2 regions of the Sanguibacter sp. Z41_6 genome follow, and region 2 is predicted to be linked to the other one. Evidence: riboswitches for the same ligand, from Rfam matches in the RefSeq annotation. Region 2 holds a riboswitch; the other holds the start of a gene.
The links. A riboswitch is a leader RNA that binds a small molecule or an ion and turns the genes downstream of it on or off. The one in region 2 is predicted to bind S-adenosylmethionine.
Positions count from the first base shown of each region.

Region 1: it holds a riboswitch for S-adenosylmethionine, as region 2 does, so the genes downstream of both, AC54T1_RS03575 (methylenetetrahydrofolate reductase) here and AC54T1_RS01220 (aminotransferase class V-fold PLP-dependent enzyme) in region 2, are expected to answer to the same signal.

Region 1 is NZ_JCAQIF010000001.1:763,678-768,075, forward strand. Features, by position in the region: gene metE (5-methyltetrahydropteroyltriglutamate--homocysteine S-methyltransferase) at 1-794, opposite strand, end outside; gene AC54T1_RS03575 (methylenetetrahydrofolate reductase) at 805-1,878, opposite strand; SAM riboswitch class I at 1,885-1,989, opposite strand; gene AC54T1_RS03580 (glycosyltransferase family 2 protein) at 2,047-2,790, opposite strand; gene AC54T1_RS03585 (DUF2238 domain-containing protein) at 2,787-3,395, opposite strand; gene AC54T1_RS03590 (PH domain-containing protein) at 3,434-3,973, opposite strand; gene AC54T1_RS03595 (NAD-dependent epimerase/dehydratase family protein) at 4,064-4,398, opposite strand, start outside.
Region 2 is NZ_JCAQIF010000001.1:264,146-268,543, reverse strand. Features, by position in the region: gene AC54T1_RS01240 (pyridoxamine 5'-phosphate oxidase family protein) at 1-373, shown strand, start outside; gene AC54T1_RS01235 (HAD family hydrolase) at 288-629, shown strand; gene AC54T1_RS01230 (O-succinylhomoserine sulfhydrylase) at 577-1,797, opposite strand; gene AC54T1_RS01225 (rhodanese-like domain-containing protein) at 1,794-2,228, opposite strand; SAM riboswitch class IV at 2,336-2,449, shown strand; gene AC54T1_RS01220 (aminotransferase class V-fold PLP-dependent enzyme) at 2,498-3,910, shown strand; gene AC54T1_RS01215 (tetratricopeptide repeat protein) at 3,966-4,398, opposite strand, start outside.

The DNA of each region.
Region 1 (4,398 bases), 500 kb from region 2:
CCCAGCACACGGTAGGCCTCGGCGAGGGCGCGCTGGGCGTCGACGAGCGGCACGTCGATCGTGTCCGTGACGAGGCCCGGCTCGTCGAGCTGCACCCACTGCGCACCGGCCGCGGCGAGCGCGCGGAGCAGCTCGGCGTAGACCGGGAGCAGGTCGGCGAGCCGCGACAGCGGCCGGAACCCGGCGGGTGCGTCGTCGGCCGCCTTGCTCAGGAGGAGGAACGTCACCGGTCCGACGATCACGGGACGGGTGCTCACGCCGTCGGCGAGAGCCTCGGTGAACTCGGCGACGATCCGGTCGCTGGCGTACCGGAACGTCGTGTCCGGGCCGATCTCGGGGACGAGGTAGTGGTAGTTCGTGTCGAACCACTTCGTCATCTCGAGGGGAGCGTCGTCCCCGGCGCCGCGCGCGACGGTGAAGTAGCCGGCGAGGTCGAGCCGGCCGTCGGCGTCGGCGAGCCCTGCGAACCGCGCGGGGACGGCGCCGACGGTCGTGGCGGCGTCGAGCACCTGGTCGTAGAAGGAGAACGAGCCGGGGACGGCGCCTCCTGCGGCGGGCAGGCCGAGCTCGACGAGGCGGTCCCGGGTCCGCTTGCGCAGGGCCGCGGCGGTCGCCTCGAGGGTGTCGACGTCGGTGCGTCCGGCCCAGAAGGCCTCGACGGCCTTCTTCAGCTCGCGGCGCGGGCCGATCCTCGGGTAGCCGAGGATGGTTGCCGCCGGGAACGGGGCGGGAATGGTCGGTTGTGTCCGGCTTGTCGTCCGGTTCTGGGCATGGGTGTGCTCGTGGTGCGTCATGGGGTCATCCCTAGGAGTTCTGCGCGGCGACCGGGGTCGCAGGCGGGTGGAGTGCTGCTATGGATGCGCCGACCCACGGCCCGCTGGCCAGGTCCGAGCCGGCACCGGAGGCGTCTCCGGTGCTGTGCCCGCCGCCGAGGTGTACGCCCTCGAGCAGGTCTAGTGCGGCTTCGTGCTTGTTGAACGTGTAGATGTGCAGGCCCGGGGCTCCGGCTGCGAGGACGGCGTCCGCGAGGTCCACGGTGGCGCGGATGCCGAGAGTGTGGCGGCGTGCCGGGTCGCTGACCTTCTCGAGGTCGCGGACGACGGCTGCCGGGGCGGGGACGCCGGTGAGGGTCTCGACACGGGCGAGCCGCGCTGGGTCGGTCATGGGCAGGATCCCCGCGAGGATCGGGAGCGTGACGCCCGCGCTGCGGGCGGCGTCCACGAAGTCGATGTACGTGCTCGGCTCGTAGAAGAGCTGGGTCATCGCGAAGTCGGCGCCTGCCCGCTGCTTCTCGAGCAGCCGCTGGACCTCCTGCTCGCGGCTCGTCCCTGCGGCGAGGTTCCCCCCGGGGAACGCCGCGACGGCGATGGTCAGCGGCTGCGCGGCGGACCGCAGCGCGGTGGAGGGGTCCGCGGCGCAGCGCGAGGCCTCGACCTCGCGCAGCAGCGCGACGAGCTCGTCCGAGGAGTTGACGCCGTCGGGGCTGGGGCGCCAGTCGGGCTGGTCGCGCGGGGGGTCTCCCCGGAGCGCGAGGAAGCTGCGCACGCCCTCGGCGAGGAACTCGTCGATGACCTCGGCCACGTTGTCCCGGGACGCCCCCACGCACGTGAGGTGTGCGATGGGCAGCACGGGAGTCTCGCGGATGAGTCGGCTCACCACGGCGCGCGCCGTGGCCCGGTCACCGCCGGCGGCGCCGTAGGTGACGGAGATGAAGTCGGGGCGCGCAGAGACGAGGCGCTCGGCCGTGGCCCAGAACTTCGGTGCCGCGTCGGGGTTGCGCGGGGGCATGATCTCGAACGACACGGTGGGTCGCTCGACCCGGGGTCGTTCGTGGGGCGCACCGCGGTGCGCCGGGGGTACTGCTGCGGAAGCCGTCATGGGTGATCTCCATCGGACCTGGCGTTAGCACCCGCACCCTCAGGAGGCTTCCATTGTGGGGGGTTGCTGCGGCGTCGACGAGCCAGGACTCTCGACCGCTCTGGATGGTTGTCGCCACTGTAGGTCGGCATCCACCAGCTGGTCCAGGACTGTCCATCCGCTGAGACGTCAGGTGGGTCGGTCCTGGGACGCGAGGCGGCGGGACCATCGGGTCCACGGCGGGGCGACCCGCCAGTTCACGGCAAGGGTGCGGAACGCCCAGCGGAAACGCCGTGCCAGGCTCCCGGGGGAGGCGAAGGTCCGCCCCGAGACCCCGACGACGAGGTCGCGGTCGTACCGCACGCGGACAGACGGGTGGAGCTGGAAGCTCAGGTCGGTGTCGTCGTGCACGAGCGGGTCGTCGCGGTGCACCTGGTCGCTCACCTGCGCCCACGTCTGCCGGCGCAGCGCCATGTTGGATCCCCACAGCGGCACCCCGGCGAGGGCGGCGTGCATGCCCCAGTAGTACCCGCGCATGTAGAAGGTCCGCGCTGCGACCCCGCGCAGGCCAGGGAGGTCGTAGAACGTCCCCGCCCCGGTGAGCGCACCGAGGCGCGGGTCGTCGACGAACGCCGCGTGCACCCGCTCCAACCAGTCGACCGGCGGCAGCGTGTCCGCGTCGCACCGGGCGATGACGTCACCGGTCGCGGCGTCGTACCCCGCGGACGCGGCGGCGGGGATCCCGGGGGCGGGCTCGACGACGACGCGAGCGCCTGCAGCCCGTGCCACGTCCGCGCTGTCGTCCGACGACGCGTTGTCGACGACGACGATCTCGTCCGCGAGGTGCGTCTGGCGCGCCAGGGCCTCGAGGCAGCGGGCGAGGAGCTCCGCATCGTCCTTGCACGGGATGACGACGGACAGCCGCAGGCTCACCGGCGGGGCGCCCGTGCGAGCAGGATGCCCGCGAGCAGGGAGCCCAGCCCGCCGGCTGCGAGGTCTCCGAGCGTGTCCTGGTACCCGACGCTGATCGTGTCCTCGACGAAGGTGTGGCCGGCCCACTCGCCGAACTCCCACAGGACGGCGAGCAGCATGCCGATCGCGGTCGTCGTCACGGCGATGCCGAGCCGCGGCCGCCGGAGGACAGTGCTGCCGGGCGGCGCGGCCGGACCCGGCGCGGCCCGGCCCGGCGCCGGCGGTACCGCCCCGACCGCGGCGAGCAGCTCGTAGAGGAGCACGGCGAGCACGCCGTTCGCGACGAGGTGCACGGCGAGGTCCAGCCAGCCGACCGACGTGTACAGGTCGAAGGCGCTGATCCACCCCGCAGCGAGCAGGACGACGCCGTTCGACAGGTCGAGCGGACCGGGCAGCCCCACGGCCCGCGGCACGACGAGGCCGAGGAGGACGAGCGCGAAGAGTGCGACCCCGACGAACCCGAGCCACACGCCAGCGACGACGATGCTCACCGCCCCGGCCGCCCGGAGCCCGTCCGCGACGAGGATGGTGCTGGTCCGCGGTCTGAGGGCCTCGGCGGTGATCACCGGGCAACACTAGCGACGACGGGGGCGGGCTGCCGCGCTCAGCGCCTCACGCGGCGCGGCTCACCCGGCGGGCGCTCACCGTCGTCCGTGCCGTCGTCGGCGGCGAAGAGCAGGTCGGCGAGCTGGACGTGGACGCGCTCGATGTTCGGGATGTCGTGGAGCACGACACCGGCCTTGTCGGTCGCGTCGGAGATGACGAGCGTGCCGCACCCGAGGATGCGGTCGAGCAGCCCCTTCTCGTACGTGACGTCGTTGATGCGGTAGAGCGGGATGTCCCGGCCGGTACGCGTGAGGATGCCGCTGCGGGTGATGAGGCGACGGTTGGTGAGGGTGTAGCGGGAGGTCACCCACCGCAGGAACGGCACGAGCGCCCAGCCGAGGACGGCGACGAGCGCGAGGATGCCGACGGCGAGCTGGAGCCAGCCCTGCGCGTCGCTGTCCGGGATGAGGAGCAGCGCCGCGAGCACGGCCGCGACGGCGAGCACGAGCACGAGAGCCGGACGGAACAGGGCTTTGGCGTGCGTGCGCAGGTTGAGGACGACGTGCTCGCCCTCGCCGAGCGTCTGGCTGATGGTCATGGCGAGCATCCTGCCACCTGCGGGCTCAGGCCCCGGGACACGTGCGGACGCGCGCGGCGCCCACGGCCGAGCAGGGCCTGGCCGCAGGTCTCAGCTCAGCGCCGCGGCGTACCAGCGTCGGTGGGCCTCGGTGAGCCGGAACGCCTCGGTCGGGGGCGTGCCGACGAGGGACCACACGAGGTCCGCGTCGTACCAGTGGTCCTGCGTGAGCAGGGCGAGCTGGTGGTCGCTGACCTGCTCCGTGGGCAGGACGGCGCGCGCCTCGGCCGCGGTGAGGTTCCGCCCGGGGGCGGGGAGGCCGAGGTCGGCGACGAGGGAGTCGATGATCGACCGCACGGCGACGGGTTCCGGAGCGCTCGCGTGCAGGACCGTGCCCGACGACGAGAGGGCTGCGGCGGCCGCCGTGCTCGTGCTCAAGGTCGCCA
Region 2 (4,398 bases):
GGGTGTGCAGGACATCGACTTCGACGGCGACCTGTGGTTCTTCACGGACCTCGACAGCACCAAGGTGCAGCAGATCCGCGCCGGCTCCGGGGCCAACGTCTCCTTCGCGACGAGCACCGCGTGGCTCTCCGTGTCCGGGCCGGCGGAGGTCGTCACGGACCCGCTCCAGATCGAGGCGCACTGGAGCCGGTCCGCTCAGGCATGGTTCCCTGACGGGCCGTTGTCACCGGGTGTCGCTCTCGTCGTCGTGCACGGGGAGACGGCCGAGTACTGGAAGGGGCCGGGCCGTGTCGCGACGGTGCTCAGCCTGCTCAAGGCGAAGAGGAAGGGTGAGCGCTACGACGGTGGCGAGAACGAGACCGTCCACCTCTGACGGGGCCGTGGCGCCGGAGCGTCACGCTCGAGCGGTGACCCAGTCCCGGAGCCCGGACGCGCTCGGGGTCGCGCCGGCGGACTGCGTGATGGTCGGTGACAGTGCCGCCACCGACGTCGAGGGCGCGCTCGCGGCAGGGTGGGACGCGGTGTGGCTCGACCGGCACCGTTCAGTGCTGGCTGCGCACCGGCGCTATCCCGTCATCAGGTCGCTCGTCGAGCTTCCCGCCCGAGTGCGCGCTCGATGTCCTCGATGAGGTCGAGCGGGTCCTCGAGGCCGACGCTCAGGCGCACGGTCGTCTCCGCGATGCCGACGGCGGCGCGCCCCTCGGGGCCGAGCCGCCGGTGCGTCGTCGTCGCAGGGTGCGTGATGAGGGACTTCGCGTCGCCGAGGTTGTTGGAGATGTCGACGATCTCGAGCGCGTCGAGGAACGCGAACGCGCGCTTCTTGGCGGTGTCCGCATCGGTGCCCTCAGGCACCTCGAGGTCGAACGTCACGACCGTGCCGCCACCGGTCTGCTGCTTCCGGGCGAGCTCGTACTGCGGGTGCGACGGCAGGAACGGGTAGCGCACCCGGCTGATCCCGGGCAGGGTCTCGAGGTGCTCGGCGATGCGCAGCGCCGCGGCGGTCTGGGCATGGACCCGCAGGCTCAGGGTCTCGAGTCCTTTGAGCAGCACCCATGCGTTGAACGGGCTGAGGGACGGCCCGGTGTTGCGGATGAACTTCTGCACCGGCCCGTCGATGTACTCCTTCGAGCCGAGGATCGCGCCGCCGAGGACGCGGCCCTGTCCGTCGATGTGCTTCGTGGCGGAGTAGACGACGACGTCGGCGCCGAGCTCGAACGGCCGCTGCAGCACGGGCGTCGCGAACACGTTGTCGAGCACGACGACGGCTCCCGCGGCGTGGGCCAGCTCGCACACGGCCGCGACGTCGACGATGTCCTGCATGGGGTTGGACGGCGTCTCGAAGAAGACGACGTCCGCCGGGGTGGACAGCGCCGCCTGCCACTGGTCGAGCTCGTGGGCGTCGACGTAGTCGACCGTGATGCCCCAGCCGGCGAAGATCTCGTCGAAGATCACGACGGTGGACCCGAAGAGGGCGCGGGCGGACACGATCCGCGATCCCGAGGTCACGAGCGCCGCGAGGGACGTGAACACCGCGGACATGCCCGTCGCCGTCGCGTAGCAGGCCTCGGCGCCGTCGAGCAGGCGCAGGCGCTCCTCGAACATGTGGACCGTGGGGTTGCCGTAGCGGGAGTAGATGAAGTGGTCGACGTCGCCCGCGAAGGCCGCCTCGGCCTCGGCGCCGCTGGCGTAGACGAATCCCTGGGTGAGGAAGAGCGGCTCGGACGTCTCCTCGAAGTTGCTCCGGACCTGCCCGCCGCGCACGGCGAGCGTCGCGGGACGGAGGTCACGGTCGGTCATGACGGTTCCCCGGTGTACGTCGTCGCGGGCAGACCGCGGCGCACCCAGCCGTTGACGGTCCGCTGACCGTAGGCGTCGGTGTCACCCTCGAATCCCTCGAGGACGTTGTACGACGGTCTGAACCCCGCCTCGGTGGCCCGGGTCGCGGCAGCGACGGAGCGGTGGCCGGAGCGGCACAGGAAGACCACCGGGCGCCCGTCGCCCGGCTCCACACCGACGGCCGCGAGCTCGGCGAGGAAGTCCTCGTTGGGTCCGGCCGGGGTCACCCACTGGACGAACGCGACCTCTCGGTCACCGGGGAGCTCGCTCACGTCGGGCACGCCGATCTGGCGCCACTCACCCTCGGTGCGGACGTCGACGAGGACGGCGGCGGGGTTCTCCGCGAGGAGCGCCCAGGCATCGTGGGGTGTGAGGTCTCCGGCGTAGGTCATGGTCGAGGATCACCCGCGACCCCCGCCGTGAGACAGCCCGTCCAGGATGTAAGACAAATGGGGCTCGCGCGTTGACACGTCCTGAGGCGTTCCGGATCCTTGAGACAGGTCACGAGTGCCAGCAGACAGCCCCGGCTTGCTGGCCGGCAACCCTCCTTCCGCGGTGGGGTGCCCCGGGTGAAGACCTGGCCGACGTCGCCCGACGTCGGCAAGCGCGGGGTCTGGTCGTCGTCATCGCTGGTCCCCCAGGAGTTTTCCGGAGGACCACCATGTCGATCGCCACCACAGGATGTCTGCCCGTCGTCGGGTCCGAGACGCGCGTGCCGCTCGTCGACGGCCGGACCGTCGCGTACGCGAACCTCGACTGCGCCGCCAGCGCGCCGGCGCTGCGCGCCGTCGCCGACCGGGTCGCCGAGGTGCTCCCGCTGTACGCGAGCGTGCACCGCGGTGCCGGGTACCTCTCCCAGGTCTCCACCGCCCTCTACGAGTCGGCCCGCCGGACCATCGGCGAGTTCGTCGGCGCCCGCGAGGACGACGTCACGATCATCACGCGCAACACGACCGACTCCCTCAACCTGCTCGCCGGTTGTGTCCCGACGGACGAGTCCGGGACGCCCGGGCGCGTCCTCGTCCTCGACGTCGAGCACCACGCCAACCTCCTGCCGTGGCAGCGCAGCGCCGGGGGCGCGACCGTCCTCACGGGCGAGTCGTCCGTCGCCGCGACGCTCGAGGCGTTGCGCGCCGAGCTCGCTGCCACGCACTATGCGCTCGTCGCCGTCACCGGTGCCTCGAACGTCACCGGTGAGTCGCTGCCGCTCACCGACCTCGTCCGGATCGCCCACGACGCCGGAGCGCGCGTCGCCCTCGACGGCGCCCAGCTCGTCCCGCACCGCCGCTTCTCGCTCGCGGAGACCGGCGTCGACTACGTCTCCTTCTCCGGGCACAAGACGTACGCGCCCTTCGGGTCCGGCGCGCTCGTCGGACGCCGCGACTGGCTCGACGCCGGTGAGCCGTACCTCGCCGGTGGTGGCGCCGTGCGGCAGGTGGGCCTCGTCGACGTCGAGTGGACGACGGCGCCCGCCCGGCACGAGGCCGGCTCGCCCAACGTCGTCGGCGCCGTCGCGCTCGCGGCGGCCTGCGACGCCCTCGCGTCGGTCCCCGCAGCGGAGCTCGAGGCGCACGAGGCGATCCTGCGCGACCGCCTCGTCACCGGCCTCGGAGCGATCCCGGGCGTCGAGGTCGTGCGTGCCTGGGCCGACGCCGTCGACCCAGTGGGTGTCGTCACCTTCTCCGTCGTGGGACACGACCCCGGCCTCGTCGCGGCGTACCTGTCCGCCGAGCACGGCATCGGCGTGCGCGACGGTCGCTTCTGCGCACACCCGCTCCTGTCCCGCCTCGGGTACGACGCCGGAGCCATCCGCGCGAGCGTCGGCGTCGGGACGGTGCTCGAGGAGGTCGACCGGTTGGTCGGGGCGCTCGCGTCCTACCTCGCCGCCGGTCCGACCGTGCAGTACGAGGTCGTCGACGGCTGCTGGGCCGTCGTGGACGACCCTCGTCCGCTGCCGCAGGTGACCGGTCTCACCGGGCTGGTCGGGACGGCGGCCGCGACGCTCGGCGCGGGCGGGTCGGCGTGCGGTCCGGCGCCGGTGCAGGCGATCGTCGCCGAGCTCGCGAACGCCTGAACCCCGCGACCCGGTGACGCTCCCCGGTGACGCTTCCCGGTGACGCTGCGCGGTCCTAGAAGTCCGGGACCGTGATCGGTGGGATCCTCGGGAGCTCGATCGGCGGCACTGTCGTCGAGGGCTCGTGGAAACCGGGCGGGACCGTCACCGTCTCGCCCGAGGTGTCGCGCTCCTCGTCCCCCCAGGCCCGGGTGGCCTCCTGGAGGCGACCGAACGACGTCACGAGCAGAAGGACGAGCAGCACGGTGGCGGTCAGGGCGAGCACAGCGGCCTGGACACGGCGCCACCACCCGGCCTGGTTCCAGCGCTGAAGGACGGCAGCCTCGGCGGTCGCGGTGAGCGCGACGACGGCGACGATGACACCCAGGGCGGACCGGGCAGCGAGGTCCGCAGGTGGGCCGGCATCGGACAGTGCCACGAGCACGAACGGGACGAGCACGACCGGCGTCCACAGAGCTCGACCGGTCCGGTCGGTCACGAGCGTCGTC